3 regions of the Dietzia sp. Alg238-R159 genome follow, and region 2 is predicted to be linked to each of the others. Evidence: riboswitches for the same ligand, from Rfam matches in the RefSeq annotation. Region 2 holds a riboswitch; each other region holds the start of a gene.

Region 1 (7,537 bases), on a different contig from region 2:
TGCGGATCCCCGACGCCGACATCGCCGTACTCAAGGTGGTTCCGCCGCGGCCGGTGCGGGCCCGCGACATCCGGGCGCGCGAGTACGCCGGCGCCCTGGCGTGGCCCGGCCGGGAGTACGAGATCGTCGACGGCTGGTTCTGCCGGGCCGGCGACGACTGGTCGTACCGCGGGAACTCGGCCGTGCCCGTCCTTCCGTGGGCCAGCTGTTCCGAACTCGACGGCGTGCGTGACTGGTACGCCGCCCGTGGCCTGCCGCTGCGACTGGTGGACGTGGACCGGCTCGTGACCTCCGACCGGATGACCCTCGGCGGTGTCCCGGTGGACCCGGCACGGATCCACGCCGACCGCGAACTCCTGCTCTGCACGGTCGACAGCCGCGACCTGCTCGCGGTGGTCGACGAGGCGTTCCCCGCGGCCACCCGTCCGGCGGTCACGCTGGTCGATCGTCCCGATGACGACTGGCTGGCGCTCTACCACGCCACCGCCGACCTCGCCCCCGAACGCGTCCGGCCCGCGATGCTCGCCACCGCCGGGCTCGTCAGCTCCGGGCCCGACGCCGGTTCCCCCGGCCCCGGCGGCCACGCGGTGTTCGCCCGACTCGAGGAGGACGGGGAGCTGGCCGCGATCGCCCGGGGCGCCGTCACGACCGGTCCCGACGGCGAAGCGCGGATCGCGGTCTCGTGCGTGGAGACCGCGGACGCCCACCGCCGCCGCGGCCTGGCCGAGGTGGTCACCGGCTCGCTCGTGGAGTGGGGACTGGGCCTCGGCGCGCAGGAATGTCACCTGCACGTGTTCGCGGACAACTCCGCCGGGCGCGGCCTGTGGGCCAAGCTCGGACTGCAGCCGCACCATTCGCTGCGCCACCTCGTCGTCGTCGACTGACACCGGCTCCGCTCCCACGGTGACACCGCCGCGCCGAGGGCAATACACTCGGGCGCATGCGTCTGGCCACCTGGAATGTGAACTCGATCCGCGCCCGGAGAGACCGCGTGCTCGCGTGGCTCGAACGGTCCGACGTCGACGTCCTGGCGATGCAGGAGACCAAGTGCAAGGACGAGCAGTTCCCCACCGAGGCCTTCCGGGAGGCCGGTTACGAGATCGCCCATCACGGGCTGAGCCAGTGGAACGGCGTCGCCGTGGCCTCCCGGGTGGGGCTCGAGGACGTGCGCCTGGGCTTCGACGGGATGCCGGGCTTCCACAAGGACCCCGAGGTCTCGCAGGACCCCGAGGCCCGCGCCATCTCGGCGGTCTGCGACGGCGTCCGCGTGTACAGCCTCTACGTCCCCAACGGCCGTGAGCTGGGCGATCCGCACTACACCTACAAGCTGGAGTGGTTGGCCCGCCTGCGCGACCACGCGTCCGCCGAACTGGCCGCCGACTCCGACGCCCAGATCGCCCTGGTGGGTGACTGGAACGTCGCGCCGCTCGACGAGGACGTGTGGGACATGGAGGTCTTCGACGGCAAGACCCACGTCTCCGGCCCCGAACGGTTGGCGTTTGCGGCGTTCGACGGCGCCGGGTTCCGCGAGGTCACCCGCGAGCACACGCCCGGACCCGGCGTCTACACCTACTGGGACTACACCGGGCTCAGCTTTCCCAAGCGCAAGGGCATGCGCATCGACTTCCAACTGCACTCCCCCGCGCTGGCCGCGCGGGTGAGCGGGGCGTTCATCGACCGCGAGGAACGCAAGGGAAAGGGCGCCTCGGACCACGCGCCCGTCGTCGTGGAGCTCGACTGAGCCATGTCCACGTTCCAGCTACGCCATTACATCGACCGGCTCCGCGCCGAGGGTTTCACGGTCCGCGACGACCACGGTGAGGACCCGGACCTCATCGACATCAACGGCCGGGCCGTCGACACCTGGCGGGAGAACTACCCGTACGACGAGCGGATGGACCGCAACCAGTACGAGGTCGAGAAGTACCTGCTGCAGATCGAACTGCTGAAGTTCCAGAACTGGCAGGCCGAATCAGGGCACCGGCAGGTGATCGTGTTCGAGGGCCGCGACGCCGCCGGCAAGGGCGGGACCATCAAGCGGTTCACCGAGTACATCAACGTCCGGCAGGCCCGGGTCGTCGCGCTGGTCAAGCCGACCGAGACCGAGATGTACCAGTGGTACTTCCAGCGGTACGTGGCCCATCTGCCCAGCCGCGGCGAGCTCGTGCTGTTCGACCGCTCCTGGTACAACCGCGCCGGCGTGGAGCGGGTGATGGGCTTCTGCACCGATTCCCAGTACGAGACGTTCATGGAGCAGGCGCCCATGTTCGAGAAGATGCTGGTCGAGTCCGGGGTCGGTCTGACCAAGTTCTGGTTCTCGGTCACCCGCGAGGAGCAGAAGACCCGGTTCGCGATCCGGCAACTCGACCCGGTGCGGCGCTGGAAACTCTCGCCCATGGACCTGGAGTCCCTCGACAAGTGGGACAAGTACACGGACGCCAAGGTGGAGATGTTCCGGCGCACGGACACCGACCACGCGCCGTGGATCACCATCAAGTCCAACGACAAGAAGCGGGCCCGCATCAACGCGATGCGCTACTTCCTGAACCAGTTCGACTACCCGGACAAGGACCCCCAGGTGGTGTTCGACCCGGACCCGAAGATCGTCCGCCGCGGCAAGGACGCCGTCGGAGACTAGCGGAGGGAGCGCCAGCGAGCGGAGCGATGTCCCCGCGCACAGAACCCGTCGGGGACTGACTGACCGGGCCTGATGGGAGGCCCCGGGAATGTCTCGGCGGCGGCGGGCCTTGCACTGGGTATGAGCCATACCAACGACCCCGCCGTCATCAAGCGCCTGCTCACCGAGAAGGGCCGCTGGGCCGTCGCCGGCCTGTCCAGCAACTCCGCGCGCACCGCGTACGGGATCGCCGCCTACGTCCGCGACCTGGGGCACGAGATCGTTCCGGTCCATCCCAAGGCCGAGACCGTGCACGGTCAGCAGGGCTACCCGGATCTCGCGTCCGTTCCCGGCGAGGTCGATGTGGTCGACGTGTTCGTCAACTCGCAGCTCGCGGGCGGCGTGGTGGACGATGCGATCGCCAAGGGAGCCAAGGCGGTCTGGTTGCAGCTGGGCGTGGTCGACGAGGCCGCGGCGCAGCGGGCGAAGGATGCCGGGCTGGACGTGGTGATGGACGCCTGCCCTGCGATCGAAGCCCCTCGTCTGGGCCTGGCCTGAACCGCGGACCCGGCCCGGTCTAGAAGCCGCTCGAGGCCAGTCCCACCATCGCGAAGATGAAGATGAAGTACAGCACGATGAGGACTGCCACGATCGCCAGCGAGATCATGCCGAGCTTCTTGGCGGTCGCACTGGCGGCCTCGGCTTCGGCGTGGCGACCGGCGGCCCACAGCGGGTAGACGTCCAGCGCGCGGGTCATCGCGACGAACGACAGCGGCCAGAAGAAGAGAATCGACGCGACCGCCCAGCCGACGTTCGACGGCGGGCCGGGGCGAATTGCCGAGGTGGTCCCGTATCCGCCCGCCCCGCCGAAGGACGGGGTCTGCGCGCCGTAACCGGTCGGGGTCTGCGCGCTGTAGTCGGTCTGCTCGTACGAGCCCTGGCCGTACGGGCTCTGTCCGTATGTGCCCTGTCCGTACGGGCTCTGTCCGTATGTGCCCTGGCCGTACGGGTTCTGGCCGTAGGAGCCCCGACTCGCATCGTCGCCACCGGTCGAGTCGCCGTCGGCAGTATTCCCCTGGGGCGGGTAGGTCATGGGAGTCCTCCGGGTAGCTGGTCGTCTGGGGTCAGATTACGTCCCGCTCCTCCGGCCGCTCCTCAGCCGCTCGCGGGGCGACTGACACCGGTCACCGCAGGCGGTCGACGGTCACCGCCCGGCGTCGGTCACGGCTGGGCGACCAGGAGCTGATACTCCGGGAAGCGAACGAGGAACCGCCGCACATAGCTGCACACCGGCCGGATCTTGAGCTCATCGAGCCGCATGCGGGTGAGGACCAGGCTGACCAGCAGGCGGGCGATCCCCTGCTGGCCGTACCGCTCCTCGATCACGGTGTGGAGCAGGATGTAGACGTCGCCGTCCTTCTCGTAACCAACGAGACCCATGAAGGTCTCGCTGTCCCACAGTTCGAAGCGGTCTCTATCGGTGTTGTGGACCAGCTTGAGCGACGTTACAGCGGACATCAGAACTCCTTCTGCAGGGCGTGTTCCACCCGCGATGCTACTCGTCGGGTTACGCTCGCCCCTGCACAATCACATACTCATCCACACGGGAGTCCGCTTCGATGCGCGGGCTGAGAGGACGACCAGCCGGGTCGTCGACCGTAGAACCTGTCCGGATCATGCCGGCGTAGGGAGATCAGGAAACACCATGGGCACAGCTCTATTCACCGACGGCACCGACGGCACCGACGGCACCCCGATCGACGCCGTGACGTGCGGCCCCATCCATTCCAGCAGTAAGGCTCATCTCGAGGTGCCCGGTGAGTCCGGTGACGGCCAGCGCGTGCCCGTGCGCCGGATCGCGCTCACCGACGGCACGACGTTCGACGTCTACGACACCTCCGGCCCGTATACCGCCTACGCGAGTGCGGCCGACTGCCATGACCTCGCCCCAGGCCTGCCGCCCACCCGCCGTGAGTGGTCCCACCCCGGGGCCGTCCCCGCCTCGCCGAACAACCCCACCCTCGTCCGGACGCAGTTGGCCTGGGCGCGGGCGGGGCTGACGACCCCCGAGATGCGGTTCATCGCCGTGCGGGAGGGGATCGACGTCGAGGTGGTGCGTTCGGAGGTCGCCGCCGGGCGGGCGGTCATCCCGGCCAACCACCTCCATCCGGAGAGCGAACCGATGATCATCGGCAAGCGCTTCCTCACGAAGATCAACGCCAACATCGGCAATTCGGCGGTCACCAGTTCGATCGCCGAGGAGGTCGAGAAGATGGTGTGGGCTGCCCGCTGGGGCGCGGACACCATCATGGACCTGTCTACCGGCCGGGACATCCACGAGACGCGCGAGTGGATCCTGCGCAACTCCCCCGTCCCCGTGGGCACCGTGCCCATCTACCAGGCACTGGAGAAGGTGGGCGGCGACCCGACCCGTCTGACCTGGGAGTTGTACCGCGACACCGTCATCGAACAGTGCGAACAGGGCGTGGACTACATGACCGTCCATGCCGGCGTGCTGCTGCGCTACGTCCCGCTGGCGGCCAAGCGGGTCACCGGCATCGTGTCGCGTGGCGGTTCGATCATGGCGGCGTGGTGCCTGGCGCACCACCGCGAGTCGTTCCTCTACACCCACTTCGAGGAACTCTGCGAGATCCTCGCCCGCCACGACGTGACGTTCTCCCTCGGCGACGGCCTGCGCCCGGGGTCGATCGCCGACGCCAACGACGAGGCTCAGTTCGCCGAACTGCGCACGCTCGGGGAGCTCACCGGGATCGCCAAGAGCCACGGCGTGCAGGTGATGATCGAGGGACCCGGTCACGTGCCGATGGACAAGATCGTGGAGAACGTGCGCCTCGAGGAGGAGTGGTGCGAGGAGGCCCCCTTCTACACGCTGGGCCCCCTCGCGACGGACATCGCGCCGGGCTACGACCACATCACGTCCGCGATCGGTGCAGCCCGCATCGCCGAGGCCGGCACGGCGATGCTGTGCTACGTCACCCCCAAGGAGCACCTGGGCCTGCCCGACCGGGACGACGTCAAGACCGGAGTGATCACCTACAAGATCGCCGCGCACTCGGCCGATCTGGCGAAGGGTCACCCGGGCGCGCAGGCCCGCGATGACGCGCTGAGTACCGCCCGGTTCGAGTTCCGCTGGCGGGACCAGTTCGCCCTGGCCCTCGACCCGGACACCGCGCTGGCGTACCACGACGCGACGCTGCCCGCGGAGCCGGCGAAGACCGCGCACTTCTGCTCGATGTGCGGTCCGAAGTTCTGCTCGATGCGCATCTCCCAGGACATCCGCGACTACGCCGCGGAGCACGGGATGGAGACGGTGGAGGCGATCGAGGCGGGGATGGCGGAGAAGTCGGCCGAATTCTCCGAACTCGGTGGCCGCGTCTACCTGCCGATCACCGGTCGATAACCGCTCCGGCCAGGCGAGTCGACCGGCAGGTCGCACCGGTGGAGCGACGGGTCGACCTCGTCGTCGTCACCGACAGCGCCGCCACCCACCAGTCCCTCGACGGGGCGAGCCCCGGTGCGACGTCGGATCGGGAGCCCGGACTCAGGCGTCCCGGCGCAGCGTCATCAGCACCCCGACGACCCACAGGGCCACGCACACGGCCGCGAACCAGGCGAACGCCGGCCACTCGCCCCACGTGATGTACCCGCGGACGCTCTCTCCCTGGGTCCAGAAGTCACCGTTGGCGAACGGCATCCAGGCGGCGATGTCCTCGCCGACCCGCGGGATCAACGAGACCATGCCCTCGAGGGCCAGTATCCACACGAGGAACAGGGAGATCGTGCCGGCGGCGTTGCGCATGATGTACGCCAGGCCCGTCACCGCGATCGTCCCCAGTGCGGCGTAGACGGGGAAGCGCCACAGGTAGGTCAGCCCGTCTCCGGAGAACGGGGTCCAGCCCTCGTTTCCGGAGAGCGCCCCGGCCACGAGGAGCGCCAGGATCACCGCGATGGCTGTGACCACCATCGAGAGCACCGTGAACAGGGCGGTCTTGGCCAGGATGGCAGGCCAGCGCGACGGCGCCGTCAGGAACGTCGCCTTGATCGTGTGATAGCGGTACTCGCCGGTCACACCGACGATCGCGGCGATCCACGCCAGCAGGACGGTGAACGCACTGACGCCGAGGATCGCGAACAGCGGGTCACTGCCGCCGCCGGGCGCACCGGCCATCGGGTCCCCTGTGGCGGGCTGCTCGAACTGGCCGATGACCACCGCGAGCACCACTGCCAGGCCGATGCCGATCGCGTACAGCCAGTAGGCACTCTTGGTGGTGGTGACCTTGATCCACTCGGACTTCAACTGGTTCATCGGGTGGACTCCTGACCGTGGTACTCGACGTCCTGGTCCGTGAGCGCCATGAAGGCCTCCTCCAGCGACGCCCGCTTCTCGTGCAGTTCGTGGACGGTGATCCCCAGGCTGGCGGCGACATCGCCGACCTGCGGCGCGCGGAGGTTCTGGATGACGAAGACACCCTGTTCCGCGTCGAACGTGGCCTCGATGCCTTCGTCGCGCGCGGCGGCGGTGAACTCGTCGACGTGCGGGGTGCGCAACACCACCGAGGACGTGGCGGCGTCCAGGAACTCCTCGACGGAGGTCTGCGCACGCAGCTTGCCGCGGCCGATCACGACGAGATCCTGGGCGGTCTGCGCCATCTCCGACAGCAGATGCGAGGAGACGAGCACGGTGCGGCCCTCGGCGGCGCGTGCGTGCATGAACCGGCGGATCCACAGGATGCCCTCGGGGTCGAGACCGTTGACGGGCTCGTCGAAGAGCAGGACCTCGGGATCGCCGAGCATGGCGGTGGCCAGACCGAGTCGCTGGCGCATGCCGAGCGAGTATCCGCCGACCTTGCGGCCGGCGACGTCGGTGAGGCCGACCAGGCCGAGCACCTCGTCGACGCG
Region 2 (7,537 bases):
GACCATCTAGCCGCCGGACAGGGGCAGGTAGTCGTTGGTCATGGCTGCGGCGCCGTCGACCTCGGTCTCCAGCAGTCCGTTGTCATGCATCCACGACGCGTAGGCCGCCCAGTCCCGGGCTGTCTGCCGCCCGAAATCCTCCTCGGGTAGAAGCGCCAGCGTGGCGTCGATCATCTTCTCCAGCATGTCGGGCTCGTAGGAGCCCTCGGTCACCGGGGTGAGGGACTCGAGGGCAATCCGGCGGTCCGCCAACGCGGCCTGCTGCCCGGCCTCGGTTCCGGTGAGGAAGTCGCCCACGCGCTCGGCATAGTCGGCGTCGCCGGCGAGCCGATTCGGGTTCGCGATGATCACCAATTCCGCGTAGTCGGGCACCCCGAGTTCGGTGACCGGCATGATCTCGAAATCGTCCCGGGCGCCGAGTTCCACGCCTTCGATGTTGCGGAACGCCCCGAAGATCGCGTCCGCCTGGTCGGTGAGCAGCGACTGGTTGAGACTCTGCTGCACATTGGGGGTGGATATCGAGTCAGGATCGATTCCGGCCTCACGGGCGATGAAGTCGAGGGTCGGTTCCTGGGACGCCAGCCCCGACAACCCGACGGTCTTGCCCTCCAGATCGGCTGCGGAGGTGATGCCGGACTCCGTCCTGGCGATCAGGGAGGTCAAGGACGTCGGGATCAGTGCCGCGACCGAGATCACGTCGAGTCCCTGTTCGACGGCGATGAGCGTGTCGGGCTCGTAGGAGATGGCCAGGTCGACCCGCCCCAGGGACACCTCCCGGGCGGCGTCGGCCGTGTTGGACGGCGTCGTGAACGTCACGTCCACGCCGGCGTCGGCGTAGGTGCCGGTGTGCTGCGCGGTGTACAGCGCCACATGGTCGGGATTGGGGCTCCAGTCGAGCAGAACACTGACCGGGGCGTTGTCGGTGGCTCCCGACTCGGCGGCTCCGGGCGCGGCGGTGTCCGGGGCCGCCTGACACCCGGTCAGAGCCACCGTGGCTGCGGCCGCGATCGCGAGCACGCTCACCCCGGGTCGCGAGAGAGTCCGGCGTCGGATCCTGCTGGGTCGTGTGTCCGTCATGATGGGTTCCTTTCCCCGGTGGGTGTGTTCCACGGGCAGATCAGGCGTTCGAGGATGGTCACGCTGGCGAGGAGGACGCTGGACATGATCGTCAGCACCGCCACCTGGGCAAAGACGAAATCGGTCTGGAGCCGGGGGATCGCCTGGAGCATGAGGTAGCCCAGGCCGTTGGTGGAGCCGGTGTACTCGGCGAAGACGGCGGCCACCGGCGCGAAGGTGACCGAGACGCGCAGCCCGGCGAAGCCGCGAGGCGCGGCGAAGGGCAGACGCACCCGCCAGAAGAGCGACCACCTGGTGGCGTGCAGGCTCCGCAGGGTGTCGATCATTCGGGCGTCGACCGAGCGGATTCCGGAGAGGAGATTGAGGGCGACCGGGAAGAAGCACAGCAGGGCCACCACGATGACCTTCGGCGCCATGCCGTAGCCGAGGGAGATCGTCAACAGTGGGCCTATCACGATGACCGGGATGGCCTGGGAGGCGACCAGCAGGGGGGTCATGGCCTGACCGACGGCGGGCACGAATCCGCTGATGACGACCACGGTCACCGCGACGACCACTCCGAGGACCACCCCGACGACGGTCTCCGTGGCGGTCAGCAATGTGGCCGAGCCCAGCCGGTCGGGCCAGGTGGTCACGAGCGAGTCGAGCACGGCGCGGGGTGCGGGAATGACGTACTCGGGCACGAGCTCGAGCGAGGTGACCGTGATCCACGCGGCGAGGACCAGCAGGAGCGTGACGCAGGCAGGGGCGGCGGACCGAAGGAGTCGCACGGTCATCGGTCGGTCCCTCCCTCGGTGAGGTGCGATTCCCGGGCCAGGGCCTGGAGCACTTCCCGGCGAGCTGTGGCGAAGTCCTCGTCGCCGAGGAGGACCTCGCGGGGGCGGTCGTCACCGAACCATCCCGGCCAGGTGGAGACCACACGCGCCGGGGCGTCGGGCTCGTGTCGTGCGAGCAGGACCACGCGTTCGGCGAGGAGCAGCGCCTCATCGACGTCGTGCGTGACCATGACGAGGGTGGCCGAGGTGTGGGTGATGGTGTCGCGGAGCCACTGCTGGACCTCCGCACGGGTGATCGCGTCGAGCGCGCCGAGCGGCTCGTCGGCCAGCAGCACGGGTTTGCGCGCCAGCAGAGCCCGCGTGAGAGCGGCGCGCTGGCGCATGCCCGCGCTGAGAGCTGAGGGACGGGCATCGGACCAGGCGCCCAGTCCCACGCGGTCCAGCATGCGCTGGGCCTCGGATCGGGCCACGCGCCGGCGCACTCGTTGGTTGCGGAGACTGATCGCGACGTTGTCGAGCAGGGACAGCCAGGGCAACAGGCTGTCGCCCTGGGGCATCAACGCGCAGGACTCCAGGCGTCGTGCGGGCCGGCGTTCATCGAGGACGGCGGCGGTCCCGGTGGTCGGTTCGACGAGGCCGGCGATCACCGACAGCAGCGTCGACTTACCGCATCCGCTGCGTCCGACAACGGCGATGTGCTCGCCTACCGGAACGGACAGGTTGAGGTCTGCGAGAACCGGGCGGAGCGCGCCCGGATAGGTGTGTCCCAATCCATCCAACGCCACTGCCGTGGTTCCTGGGCGGCTCACGAAAGCGCATGCCAGCGCATCTGACATCCCTCCGCTCGTGTGAACGAGTTCAGGTTCAGCGGGTGTGATCTCAGCCCCGTTCGGTAGGGGCACCCCGTGTCATCGAAGCTGATCTTGCGAATCAGCTCGAAGTCCGAACGTACCATCGGCACATCTCGGGATCTGATGTGCGTCCATGGCTGGAGCGAGGAGCGGGCGGGCCGCCGTCAGTGGCGTGCGGACCGCCGGTGAGGATGACCGATGGATCGCCAGTGTGACGAGTGTTCGGCGGGGTTTATGGCCCGGTCGCCGCGGCAGCGGTTCTGTTCGGATCGGTGTCGGTACCGGGACAAGGACCGCGGTCGGATGCTCGCGTGTTCGGTGTGTGGCGAGCCGATGCACCGGGGGCCGACGGTTCGCACGGACGGACGGCACCGACACAACCGGTGCGTACACGAAGAGGTCTAGGGGTACCCCCGCTAGGTTGCTCGGGTTAGTCTTGGAACGCCCAGCAACACCGGATAACGCCAGACAACATCGACCAACGATGTGCTATCCGCGACGGAAGTGGCGTATACAAGAGGCAAGCCCGGTTGGGCAGGTTCTGGAGGTGGACTATGACAACGACGTTTGACAGCCGTAACGATTACGTGGACCTCACCGAGCCGTGCGCCCTAGCCGATATGGCCGGGGACACAAAGCGCTACGTAGCGCACAAGGACGCAGACGGAGTCATCACGTTGATCCCCTCAGGGAACCTTGGTGAGCGGGAGCTCTTCCTGCTTGAGAACCCTCAGTTGCTCGCTGCGGTCAACCGTGGAATCCAGGACATCCAGGACGGGCGCTACTCCGTCATCGAGTTCTGACAGCCGGTTTGTGGCGCCCCCGTTCGTCCTAGCGTTCTCTGTTGAGGCCCAGCAGACGCTGGTTGACCTGAAGAGGCCCCAGCACGGCAAAAAGAAGAAGAAGGTCGACAAGGCCCTGAAACTTCTTCAGGATGCTGGCCCGGGGTACCCGGGGCTCAACTCCCACAAGCTGAACGGCCTCACTGGCCCGGGTGGTGCAGACCTGTGGGACTCCTACGTCGAGAACAACACCCCCTCGGCATGGCGCATCTACTGGGTGTACGGGGACAACGACTACATTTTCGTGGTTGAGATCGGCCCTCATAAGTGACCGGTTGGGCCTACATGCCGCGCAACCAATCGAACCCCTACGGGGTGCTGGTGCTGATCCCCTTCCCCAGAGTTTGCCCGGTCACCATGTCGGCATAGACCATCTGCCCACGACGAGTAGCCCGCCCTGTGAAGGTGCGAGCTTTGTCGTGACCCCCTGGCATGTCCGGCCGGACACCATCCAGGGAGCGCCCACGCCGGTTCGTGGGTGTGCACACCGGAGACGGTTGGTTAGGGGCGGAACCGTCCTGAGAACGCCCTAGATCGCACGCTGAGCGATCACCGCGCCAACCGTGGACAACGTAGGGCCACGGTTGGACGGAAACGGCTCAGGGGCGCTGCTGGGCTGTCTTCACGGCGTCGATGATCGCCAGCGCGAACCGTTCCGCCTCGTCGGGCGTGAGGTCGCACTCAGGATCGAACACCCGAATGAAGGTGGGGCCGGCGTCGAGGCCGTCGAGGGACAGGCGATCTTCCGCGAAGACGCCCACGTCCCAGGTGACGCCCTTGGGGGTGAAGTACCGCGCCCAAGTGACGATCTGCGCGCCGGTGGCCGTCTCGATCATGGGCTCTTCCGGTTCGGATGCTTGGCACCATGCGGGCCGCTGGCCGGGCGCCCTCATCGCAGGGACTCCCAGTGAGCCTTGAGCGCCACGGCGTAGGCAGCGCGGGCCGCGGTGAGCGCGTCGGCGATCTCGACGGCTTGGTCGGTGCTCATGTCGAGCTCGCCGTGGACCGACAGGATCGGCGGGGATGCCTCGCCGTTATCGACCAGGCTGACGACCTCGACGGTGATCTTCTGCCGGTCGTTGCCCGGTCCGCCGGCGATGATGCGCCGGAAGTGAGTGATGTCGTCGCCTGTGAGCGGTGGCGGTGTGGGATGCTGGCTGTTGGCCATGACGCTTACCTCGTCTTGGTCGCTGGCCCCGAGCGTTCCCGCGCTACGGGGCCATTTCTATTGACCAACACAAGGCAACTTGTACGCCAGTTGCACGACCTGCGGACCGCACAGCATAAATGCCGCTTGAACTGCGTAAACCTTGCGCCCCCGAGAGGATTCGAACCCCTGACCAGCCGGGTAGAAACCGGATGCTCTATCCACTGAGCTACGGAGGCCTGCGACGCGCGCGTGGGGCGTCGCCGGGAGAATGGTAGCCGATCCGGGGGGTGGGTCCGACAGTGGCGAATCGGCCCGGGGGCGCCGCGGTTCCTACGATGGTGGTCATGACGTCGTCGAAGACCGCCCCCGCCACCGCCGGGCGGTTCGGAACCCGCAACATCGTCGCCCTGGTACTGCTCCTGGCGGCGGTGGCGGCCGCGGTGGTGATCCCACTGTCGGCCATGTCCGCCGAGGTGGCGCTCGAGCTGGTGGGCGTGCCCGATCCGGGTCCGCTCACCACGGCCGGCCTCCCGGCGCTCCGGTCGATCGGCGAGCTCCTCGCCGCCGTCGCGGTGGGGGCTGCGCTGTTCGCGGCGTTCTTCACCCCGCCGCAGAAGGACAAGACCCTCGACGTCGACGGTTACCGCATGCAGCAGATCTCGTCGTGGGCGAACATCGCCTGGGCGATCGCCGCGGCGCTGCTCATCCCGCTGACCCTGTCGGACGTCTCCGGGCGCACCTTCCTCCAGTCGCTCCCGCCGGACCAGTGGTTGGTCGCGATCAACCAGATCGACATCGCGTCCTCGTGGCGCTGGGCGGCGATCATCGCGCTGGTCGCCGGGATCGGGCAGCGGCTCACGCTGAGCTGGCGGTGGTCGGTCATCTGGCTGGCCGTCTCCCTGCTGTCGCTGCTTCCGGTGGCGGCCACGGGCCACGCGTCCGGCAGCACCGCGCACGACCTGGCCACCAACTCGCTGATCATCCACCTGTTCGGCGCCGCCTTCTACATCGGCGGGCTCGTCGCGGTGATCGCCCACACGTGGCGCGGCGGCTCGCGCGTCGCCCTGGCCCTGCGCCGCTACTCGGTGGTGGCGACGGTCGCGATCGTCGCGCTCGGGTTCACGGGCGTGATCAACGCGCTCGTCCGCCTGCACCCGGGTGACCTTCTCACCTCCACCTACGGACTGTTGGTGGTGTCCAAGGCGTTGGCGCTGTGCCTGTTGGCGCTGTTCGGTCTGGCGATCCGCCGCCGGATCATCGCCAAGATCGAGTCGACGGGGGCCAACGCGCCGGTCGACCGGCCCACGCTGCTGCGGATCATCGTGGTGGAGGCCGTCGTCATGGCCGGCACCCTGGGTCTGTCGGTCTCTCTCGGCCGCACCCCGCCGCCGGCGCCGCTGTACGTGCCCACGAGGCAGGAGGCGCTACTGGGCTTCGAGTTGCCCGGGCCCTTCGCGTTCGGAACGGTCTTTGGCACCTGGCGCTTCGACCTGGTCCTGGGTCTGGCCGCGGTGGTCCTGCTCGGCCTGTACCTCTGGGGCCTGGTGCGGCTGCGCCGCCGCGGGGATGCCTGGCCGCTGAGCCGCACCGCGTTCTGGGTGGCGGGCTGTGTGATCCTGTTCCTCACCACCAGCTCCGGCATGGGGATGTACATGATGGCCGACTTCGCCAGCCACATGGTGGGCCACATGCTCATCTCGATGCTGGTGCCGGTCCTCCTGGCGCTCGGTGGCCCGTTCACGCTGGCCCTGCGCGCGCTCCCGGCCGCCGGTCGCGGCAACCCTCCCGGGCCCCGCGAGTGGCTGGTGGAGTTCATCAACAACCCGCTCTCGCACTTCCTCACCCACCCGATCGTGGCGTCGGTGCAGTTCGTGGCCGGTTTCTACCTCATCTACTTCGGCGGGTTCTATCAGACGTTGGCCTCGGAGCACCTGGGCCACATGTTCATGAACGTGCACTTCCTCATCAGCGGCTACCTGTTCTACTGGGTGATCATCGGCGTGGACGCCGCGCCGCGGCACTTCTCGCCGATGTACAAGCTCATGGTCCTGCTGAGTTCGCTGCCCTTCCACGCGTTCTTCGGCATCCTGCTCATGAACACCAAGACCGTGCTGGCCGAGCCCTGGTATTCGGGCATCGGCCTGCCGTGGATCCCGGATCTGCTGCAGAGCCAGCAGGTCGGCGGTGGCGTCGCGTGGGCGGCGGGGGAGATCCCGCTGGTGATCGTCATGCTGGCCCTGGCGTGGCAGTGGTACCAGAGCGACATGCGCGAGGCGCGGCGCGGCGAGCGGCAGGCCGACCGTGATGACGATGCCGAGCTCAAGGCCTACAACGAGATGCTCCGGGAGATGTCCCGCGCCGACCGCCGGCCCTGAGACCGAACACCTCGTCGTCGTCACAGGCGCCGGTTCTCCACACCCCCCGCCCCCCTCCACAGGGCGGCCACCGCGGGCGGTGGGAACGAGGGGTGACGACGACGAGGTGGGGCACGCTGCAAGTCACGAGGCCGACGCACGGTCGGCCGAACGTGACAGGAGTGACCCCATGAACGAGACCCACACGACCGTCCGCGGAACCGTGATCACCGACCCCACCACCCGGCGGGTGGGCGACGACCAGGTGTTCACCTTCCGGGTGGCCAGCAACAGCCGCTACCAGGACCGGCTCACCGGCGAATGGAAGACCGGCGGCACTCTGTACTTCTCGGCCAACTGCTGGGGACGCCTCGGGCAACGGGCGTCCGGCGCACTGTGCAAGGGCGACGGCGTGATCCTGCACGGTCGGCTGCTCACCAACGAGTACGAACGCGACGGTCGAATCATGCGCGACCTGGAGATGCGG
Region 3 (7,537 bases), on a different contig from region 2:
CACCGTGGTGATCTACGGAATCGGCGGCCTGGGCATCAACGCCGTCCAGGGCGCCGTCCACTCCGGTGCCCGCCACGTGGTCGTGGTGGATCCCGTTCAGTTCAAGCGCGACGAGGCGTTGAAGTTCGGCGCCACCCACGCCTTCGCCGACGCCGCCGAGGCCCACGCCGAGGTCGAGAAGCTGACCTGGGGACAGATGGCGGACCAGGCGCTCATCCTGGTGGGCACCGTCGACGAGCAGGTCGTCTCGAGCGCCTTCGACGTGATCGGCAAGGGCGGCACCGTCGTGATCACCGGCCTGGGCAACATGACCGACAAGACCGTCCAGGTCAGTGGCACGATGATGGCCCTGTTCGGCAAGACCATCACGGGCACCCTGTTCGGTTCTGCCAACCCGCAGTACGACATCGTCAAGCTCCTGCGGCTGTACGACGAGGGCAAGCTCAAGCTGGACGAGCTCATCACCACGACCTACACGCTCGACCAGGTGAACGAGGGGTACCAGGACCTGCAGGACGGCAAGATCATGCGCGGGGTGATCATCCACGACACCTGATCCGGCGGTAGGACCCATAGACCGGAGTCGGTCGGGCCGGGCGGGACGGCGCACCCGCCCTCCCCATCCGACCGACTCCTCCCCCCCGGCGCGCGCCGCCCTCCCCCCTGGGCGGCGCGCGTCGGTGCGTCAGCTGGCAGTCGCTCCTCCAGAAGTCCGGCAGCCGCCCCCGCACACGCCCGGCATCCGCTCCCGCCGATGGCGCCTCGCCCCCTCCGCTGCTCAACCAGCCCACAGCCGCCCCTGCAGATGCCCGGCAGCCGCTCCCGCCGATGGCGCCTCGCCCCCTCCGCTGCTCAACCAGCCCACAGCCGCCCCTGCAGATGCCCGGCAGCCGCTCCCGCCGATGGCGTCTCGCCCCCTCCGCTGCTCAACCAGCCCACAGCCGCCCCTCACGATGGCGCCTCGCCCGCTCTTCGGTGTGTGCGAGACGCCATCCCGGCGAGCGGCCGCGTTTCGCCCGCGCATCGTGACAGGCGAGACGCCATCCCGGCGAGCGGCTGCGTCAGGGTGTGGGCGCGCCGCCGGTCACCGAGAGCGTGTTGCCGGTCGTGTACGACGACTCCTCGGAGGCCAGATATACGTACGCGCCGGCCATCTCGACCGGCTGCCCGGGTCGGCCGAGCGGGTTCTTCTGCCCGTGGTACGGCAACTCCTCGGCCTTCTTTCCCCCGCTCACCTGCAACGCCGTCCAGAACGGGCCCGGCGCCACCGAGTTCACACGGATCCCGCGCGGCGCAAGTTGCTGTGCGAGCGACTTGGACATGGTGTTCACGGCCGCCCGCGAGGTGGCGTAGTCCACCAGGCCAGCTGACGGGGTGTACGCCTGCACCGACGAGGTGAAGATGACGCTCGCACCGGGCTGCAGGTGTGGCAGCGCCTCCTGCATCATCCAGAACGGGGCGTTCACATTGACGTTCATCGTCTCCGCCCACTGATCGGAGGACAGGTCCTCGAGTTTCTCGACGAAGGTCTGCCGTGCGGCGTTCAGCACCAGCACGTCGATCCCGCCGAGGCCGGCCACGGCGTCGCGGACGATGCCCCGCGCGGTGGGCTCGTCCCCGACATCGCCTGGCAGGAGCACACACGTCCGACCCGCCCCGCGGACGAGTTCGGCCACCTCGTCGGCGTCGGACTGCTCGGAGGGCAGGTAGCCGATCGCCACGTCGGCCCCCTCGCGCGCGAACGCGATGGCGACCGCCCGACCGATCCCGGAGTCCCCGCCGGTGATGAGGGCGCGCCGACCGGTCAGACGACCGTGCCCGACATACGACGCCTCACCGTGGTCGGCAGGGGGCAAGAGCTCGGAGGCCAGCCCCGGGGCGGGTTGCGACTGCATCGGGATCTCCACCTGGAACTTGGTGGTGGGATCGACCGGAGCCGCGGAGCTCTGCTGGCCGGAGGGGGTAGCGGTGGGGTCGGTGCTCATCTGTGGCCTCCTGGATCGACTGTCCGGATCGAAGGTACGCGCCACGGGCGGCCGCCCGTCCGGATGCGAGTCGGCGCCGAATCCCCCACACTGCGGAAGAGAACTCAGCTTCCCACGAGACGAAGGAGCACGCATGCCCCGTTACCGCGTGATTGACCCCGAGCAGAACGTGATCGACGAGAAGGAGTTCGCCGACGACACCAAGGCCTACGACTGGTTCAAGACGGTCGAGGTCCCGGAAGACTCGCTCGGCTACGCCATGGAGGTCGACATGGACGGCAAGTGGACGCGATTCGAGATCAATGACGGTGGCACCAACACCTCCCCCGCGGCCGACGAGGGCACCGGCATCGCCTGAGCCCACCCCCGCGGACACCGCTACTCCGCCTGCCCGTCACCCGCCACGCGTGGGTGGGGCGAGGCGGAGTCGCTCATTTCGGCCGACCCGCGCGGTGGACGCGTTCGCGGAGGGCGAGCATCAGTGAGTCCATGCGCGCGGTCTCCTCGAGCAGGTCCGGGACCGCATCAGGGGGGCCGGAGCGGTTGTCGAGGCAGGCGGTGTTCGCCCGCTCCAGCAACGCGGCGAACTCCGGATCGGCGTCGGTGCGGTCCCTGACGTCGGGATAGGTGCCCTCGAGCGGGGTACCGATCCCGAGCGTGGGCCGGAGCGCGTACCACCGATCGAGGGTCTCGGTCAGCGCCTCCAGCGCCAGGAAGTAGGAACGCCGGGCTGAATCCACCGCGCGCTCGGCGGTGAGCTGGACCGGGTCGGAACCCCGCCGTAGCCGCCGGCGGCGGGACAGATCCTCCAGCCCGGACCGCGCGAGCCAGCCGGTCGCCGCGACCCAGGCGGCGAGCCCGGCGATCACCGTGAGCAGCACCAACGCGAGGATCAGGGGCATACCGTCACCGCCCCACGGCCGATGCGCCGAGCCGCCGAGCCCCAGGCCCCGACCGCAGCCCCGACCCCGGGGCCGTCATGATCCCACCAGTGCGTGCAGGACGAGCGTCAGCGGCACGGACAGCAGTACCGCCGCCGAGATGCCGGCCCCGATCAGTTTCCCCAGGCCCGCCCAGCGGAGCTCCGAGCATTCCGCCTCGACGGCGGCCGGTGATAGCGGCGCCGCGAGCCGACCGGCCGCGGACGCCCGCGCCTCCGCGACGGTCGGCCAGGTCGCGGGCACGTGGGCGTGGGGGTCGTCGCCGAGCTCGGCTGCGGCGACAAGGGCACGCTGGTCGTCCCACTCGGTCAGTCGCTGGTCGAGTTCGGCCACCGCCGCCTCGGCCTCCTCGATCCGCCGGCCCTCGGCCGTTCGCGAGGCGGTGACCGAGGGCAGTTCCATTCCTCCAGCTTCCCCCACCCGAGCTCGCCCGGGCAAGGGTGACCGCCGCGCCGTCAGCCCTTGACCAACCCGCCGTCCACGATGAGGTTCTGCCCGGTCACGGCCCGTGCCCACGGGGAGGCGAAGAACAGCACCGCGTCGGCGAGTTCGGCGGGGGTGATCGCGCGCCGTAGCGGCGTCCCGGAGGCGATGACGTCGAACACCTCTTCAGGTGTAGCGGCGCTGGCGTCGGTGGTGCGCAGCAGGCCACCGGAGACCATGTTGACCGTGATGCCGTCCGGCCCGAGGTCGGTGGCCAGGGTGCGGGTCAGCGAGAGCGCGGCGGCCTTGGCTGCGGTGTAGTCGTGGTACGGCACCACCGGGTGCTGGAACAGGTTGGTGCCGATGGTGACGATCCGCCCGAACCCGGCTTCCCGCATCCCCGGGAGCGCGGCCTGGGTGGTGGCGAGGGTGCCCTTGACCGCGCCACGCAGCTGCGAGTCGAAGTCCTCCCAGGTGAGGGTCTCCGGCCGCGGCCTGGCGTCGCCGTTGAACTGGAAGTCGACCAAGGCGTTGTTGACCACCGTGCTGATCGGCCGACCGAAGTGCGTGCGGGCCGCGTCGACGAGGGCGCGTACCTCGTCGTCGTCGGTCACGTCAGCGCGTAGTGCGACGGCGCGGTCCTCGCCGAGCTCACGGACGAGGTCGGCGGCGGCGGCCTCGCTGCGTCGGTAGTTGACGACGACGAGGGCGCCCTCGCGGGAGAAGGCGCGGATGATCTCCACGCCGAGTCCGCGGGCTCCGCCGGTGACCAGGACGACCTGCTCGTTGATACGCATGCCACTCGCTTCCCGGTGGTTCCTCACGGGGAGCGCGATGCGTACCTGCCCGCCGCGCGATGACCGCACGAGAGGCGACGACGCCCGGCGACGCGCACGACATCCCTCCGCTGGAACTACCCAGTTCAGGTTCGACGGGTGTGTTCTCAGCCGCCCGGATGGGCGGCACCCCGTGTCGAGTGCGAGCCTAGTCATTGGAATCCTCGTGGTTCGACGGCGGTCAGGTGATCGTCTGCTCGTACGGCGCCTCGAGCCCGGTGCCGTGGCGCTGGGTGCGCGACGAGTTCCGGCGGCTCGACGACCGGCGCCTGATCGGCCTGACCTTCGCGGGCGGGCCCTGGTCGCGGTTCGCGGCGGCGCCGCTGCTGCTCACCCGGGCCTGAGCCCGGGGTGAGCGGCCGGGCGGGCGGCCGGGAGGGTCACCTGCCCGCCCGCGGCGCCTACGCGAGGCGACGCAGTCGCGGTTCGAGGTCGGAATTGAAGAGGTCGAGGAAGCGTTTCTGATCGTGGCCGGGGGCGTGGAAGACCAGGTGGTTCAGGCCCGCGTCGACGTATTTTTGACCTGCTCGACGGCCTCGTCGGGGTCCGAGGCGACAATCCACCGCTGGGCGACCTGCTCGATCGGCAACTCATCCGCGAGGCGCTCCATCTCGCGCGGAGAATCCACCGAGTGCTTCTGCTCCGGTGTCAACGACAGCGGGGCCCCTGCTCGTGAGCAACATGTTCGCCCAGTCCCGGGTGCTGGCTTTCGGCCGGACCGACGCCGAGTTGCGCGCCGACGGCATCGAGGCCGCTCTCCTCCCTCACCGGGTGATGCCCGGAAACCGTCCCTCGACGACGATCCTCGCGCCCTCGCTGTCCCCCGGCGTCCTCGGGCAGCGCATCGCCCTGTACGAACACGTCGTCTTTGTCCAGGGGGCGATCTGGAACATCAACGCCTTCGACCAGTGGGGAGTCGAACTGGGGAAGAAGCAGGCCCGCGACCTCTACCCGGCACTCGCCTCCGACGAAGCCAGTGGTGCCGACTCCAGTGGTGCCGACACGGATTCCTCCACAGCGGCCCTCATCGCCCGCTACCGGGCCGCACGCGGCCGTGACCGGGCGACGGACCGTGGTTAACCCGCGGTCTCGTACTTCGCGGCCAGGCGCGAGAGCGTCTCGGTGATGCCGGACGCGTTCTGGTCGGCGACGCCGATCTTCTCGAAGACCTTGCCGATCTTCGAGGGCCGGGGATCGAAGCACTCGGTGACCTCGGTACGCCCATCCGCGGTCGGGGTGAACTCCCAGCGCCAGCGGTGGCCCGCGGGGTGCGCCCACTCGATGACCTTCTGGTCGGGCGTGTCGATGTACTCGGTGACCGTGCTGGTGATGCGGTACGGGACGCCGTACATGCGCATCGAGGTGGTGAACTTGGCGCCCTCGGACAGGGTTGACGGCCCCTTGACGTTGCTCTTGACGGTCCCCGAACCGTCGACGAGCCCGTGCTTGCGCGGGTCGGTGACGAGCCCGAACAGCTCCTCGGCGGGGGCGTTGACAGTGACGCTGCGGGCGACGACGCGGGGGCCGCGGTCGACGGTGGTGATGGCGGTCATGGCAGATCGGTCCTTCCGGAGTTCGCGGGATCGGATCACACCACGATAGGGCCGCAGCCGGTACCGCGGTGGCCTGTGATCAGTGCGCGGTGGGCGTGGGTCCGTGAGCAGTTCGTCGTGCCACGTCACGCCACAGTTCGGCGACACTCCCCACGACCACACCGATGCCTGCGCCCATCACCATCCAGGTGGCCAGGTTCGGGGCGCCGGCGATCACGACTCCGAGGACTCGCCTGACGGACCGGGCCCGTGGCGCCGTGGTCTGCGGCATCATCACCGCTACGACACCCCACGGCCGGCCATCGGGCCGGACACCCCTCGGAAGGATGCACATTGATCGCCCTCACCGTTCTGTACCCCACGCCCGACGACGTCGAGAAGTTCGACGAGTACTACATCGGCACCCACATCCCCCTGGCCCACAAGGTGCCCGGCCTCGCCGACGCCAAGGTCACGCGCTTCCTGCCCGGCCCGGATGGATCGGCCCCCGAGTTCCACCTGATGGCCCAGTTGTTCTTCGCGGACGCCGAGGAGATGGGAGCGTCGATGGCCACCGAGGAGGGGCGGGCACTGGTGGCGGACGCCGCCAACCTCGGCGTCACCCCGTCCATGCTCGTCGGCAGCACCGAGTAGTCGGTAGCACCGGGACACAGCCTCACCGGACCTCCGCCACTCCCCACGCCCCCAACCAGATCGCCTTGAGGGACGCCAGCATCCGGGCGGACTCGGCTTCGGCGGGCTTGAGCGACCGGTCCTGGTAGAAGGCCATGACGATCATGTCCGTCAGCCTGTCGACGATCGCCCCGTGGTCATCGGACAACGGGGCGATTAGCCCGGCCTCCGAGTCCTGCCCCATCTGCTCCGAGAGGCGGGCGTTCAACCCCGTCACCAACTCGGTCCAGCGGGACCTCACCTCGTCGTCGTATCCGGTCGCCTGTACTCCGGCCACCATCACCTGGTCGTGTTCCACCCACGCGGCGTAGGACTGGCCGAAGAGCCGGTCGAAGTAGTCGGAGTGCGATTCCCCGGCCCGCCGGTGGCGGTCCTGGCTGATCAAAGTAGGTACGGTGGCCTCACCATGACCCCTCCGCGCTCCCCCTCGCCCGACCCGGCCGGTTCCGCGGCGAGCCCGGTCGATGTGACCGGCTCAGCCGATCAGGCCGCGCGCACCCGGCCGCTGGTGGTCGCCGTGATCGGTGCCGGCGCGATCGGCAGCGCGGTCATCGAGGCACTCGAGCGGGGCGACGTCCCCGGGGCCAGGCTCGGCGATGTGCTCCGCTCCCGCAGCACGGACGAGGAGATCACCGACGCCATCGAGGCGGCCGACGTGGTCGTCGAGGCCGGGAGCGTCGAGGCCGCCGAGGAGTTCATCCCGCGCGTGACGGCCGCCGGCAGGGACATGATCGTGTGCTCCTGCGGGGTGTTCGCCCGCCACTCGGACCCCCGCGAGCTCCTCGCCCGCGGGCTCGCCTCCGGTCGCGTACTCGTCCCCGCCGGGGCGGTGGGCGGACTCGACGTCCTCTCGGCGGCCGCACTCGCGGGCACCGACGACGCACACCTGCGGCACCACACCATCAAGAGCCCGGCCGCGCTGGACGCCGACGAGCAGCTCACCGAGCGACGGGAGGTGTTCCGCGGGTCCGCCCGCGAGGCCGCGCTGGCGTTCCCGCTCACCTCCAACGCCTCGGTCGCGCTCGCGCTCGCCACGCTGGGATTGGACCGGACCGAGGTGGTCGTCGTCGCCGACCCGGAGGTCCGGCGCACCCGCCACGTCGTGGAGTGGGTCTCGCCGATGGGTC

What was found. A riboswitch is a leader RNA that binds a small molecule or an ion and turns the genes downstream of it on or off. The one in region 2 is predicted to bind thiamine pyrophosphate.
Region 1: another riboswitch for thiamine pyrophosphate. It lies ahead of thiC (phosphomethylpyrimidine synthase ThiC); the one in region 2 lies ahead of G6R20_RS14665 (ATP-binding cassette domain-containing protein).
Region 3: another riboswitch for thiamine pyrophosphate. It lies ahead of G6R20_RS03000 (3-oxoacyl-ACP reductase); the one in region 2 lies ahead of G6R20_RS14665 (ATP-binding cassette domain-containing protein).

What each region holds. Positions count from the first base shown of each region.
Region 1 covers NZ_UNRI01000003.1:402,004-409,540, reverse strand. Annotated here, with positions in the region: gene G6R20_RS10330 (GNAT family N-acetyltransferase) at 1-884, shown strand, start outside; gene G6R20_RS10325 (exodeoxyribonuclease III) at 941-1,741, shown strand; gene ppk2 (polyphosphate kinase 2) at 1,745-2,638, shown strand; gene G6R20_RS10315 (CoA-binding protein) at 2,759-3,175, shown strand; gene G6R20_RS10310 (CD225/dispanin family protein) at 3,195-3,710, opposite strand; gene G6R20_RS10305 (GNAT family N-acetyltransferase) at 3,839-4,135, opposite strand; TPP riboswitch at 4,211-4,325, shown strand; gene thiC (phosphomethylpyrimidine synthase ThiC) at 4,323-6,038, shown strand; gene G6R20_RS10295 (ABC transporter permease) at 6,180-6,944, opposite strand; gene G6R20_RS10290 (ATP-binding cassette domain-containing protein) at 6,941-7,537, opposite strand, start outside.
Region 2 covers NZ_UNRI01000007.1:60,385-67,921, forward strand. Annotated here, with positions in the region: gene G6R20_RS14655 (ABC transporter substrate-binding protein) at 7-1,077, opposite strand; gene G6R20_RS14660 (ABC transporter permease) at 1,074-1,853, opposite strand; gene G6R20_RS14665 (ATP-binding cassette domain-containing protein) at 1,850-2,662, opposite strand; TPP riboswitch at 2,672-2,769, opposite strand; gene G6R20_RS14670 (hypothetical protein) at 3,259-3,507, shown strand; gene G6R20_RS14675 (hypothetical protein) at 3,518-3,817, shown strand; gene G6R20_RS14680 (hypothetical protein) at 4,146-4,382, opposite strand; gene G6R20_RS14685 (hypothetical protein) at 4,436-4,714, opposite strand; tRNA gene G6R20_RS14690 (tRNA-Arg) at 4,860-4,932, opposite strand; gene G6R20_RS14695 (cytochrome c oxidase assembly protein) at 5,041-7,071, shown strand; gene G6R20_RS14700 (single-stranded DNA-binding protein) at 7,241-7,537, shown strand, end outside.
Region 3 covers NZ_UNRI01000001.1:641,737-649,273, reverse strand. Annotated here, with positions in the region: gene G6R20_RS03025 (NDMA-dependent alcohol dehydrogenase) at 1-556, shown strand, start outside; gene G6R20_RS03020 (SDR family oxidoreductase) at 1,062-1,985, opposite strand; gene G6R20_RS03015 (hypothetical protein) at 2,119-2,343, shown strand; gene G6R20_RS03010 (hypothetical protein) at 2,417-2,887, opposite strand; gene G6R20_RS03005 (hypothetical protein) at 2,963-3,328, opposite strand; gene G6R20_RS03000 (3-oxoacyl-ACP reductase) at 3,382-4,146, opposite strand; TPP riboswitch at 4,232-4,329, opposite strand; gene G6R20_RS02995 (hypothetical protein) at 4,341-4,529, shown strand; partial or broken gene G6R20_RS02990 (glucose-6-phosphate dehydrogenase (coenzyme-F420)) at 4,587-4,849, opposite strand; gene G6R20_RS02985 (hypothetical protein) at 4,867-5,265, shown strand; gene G6R20_RS02980 (SRPBCC family protein) at 5,262-5,738, opposite strand; gene G6R20_RS02975 (hypothetical protein) at 5,818-6,012, opposite strand; gene G6R20_RS02970 (EthD family reductase) at 6,072-6,371, shown strand; gene G6R20_RS02965 (hypothetical protein) at 6,394-6,795, opposite strand; gene G6R20_RS02960 (aspartate dehydrogenase domain-containing protein) at 6,817-7,537, shown strand, end outside.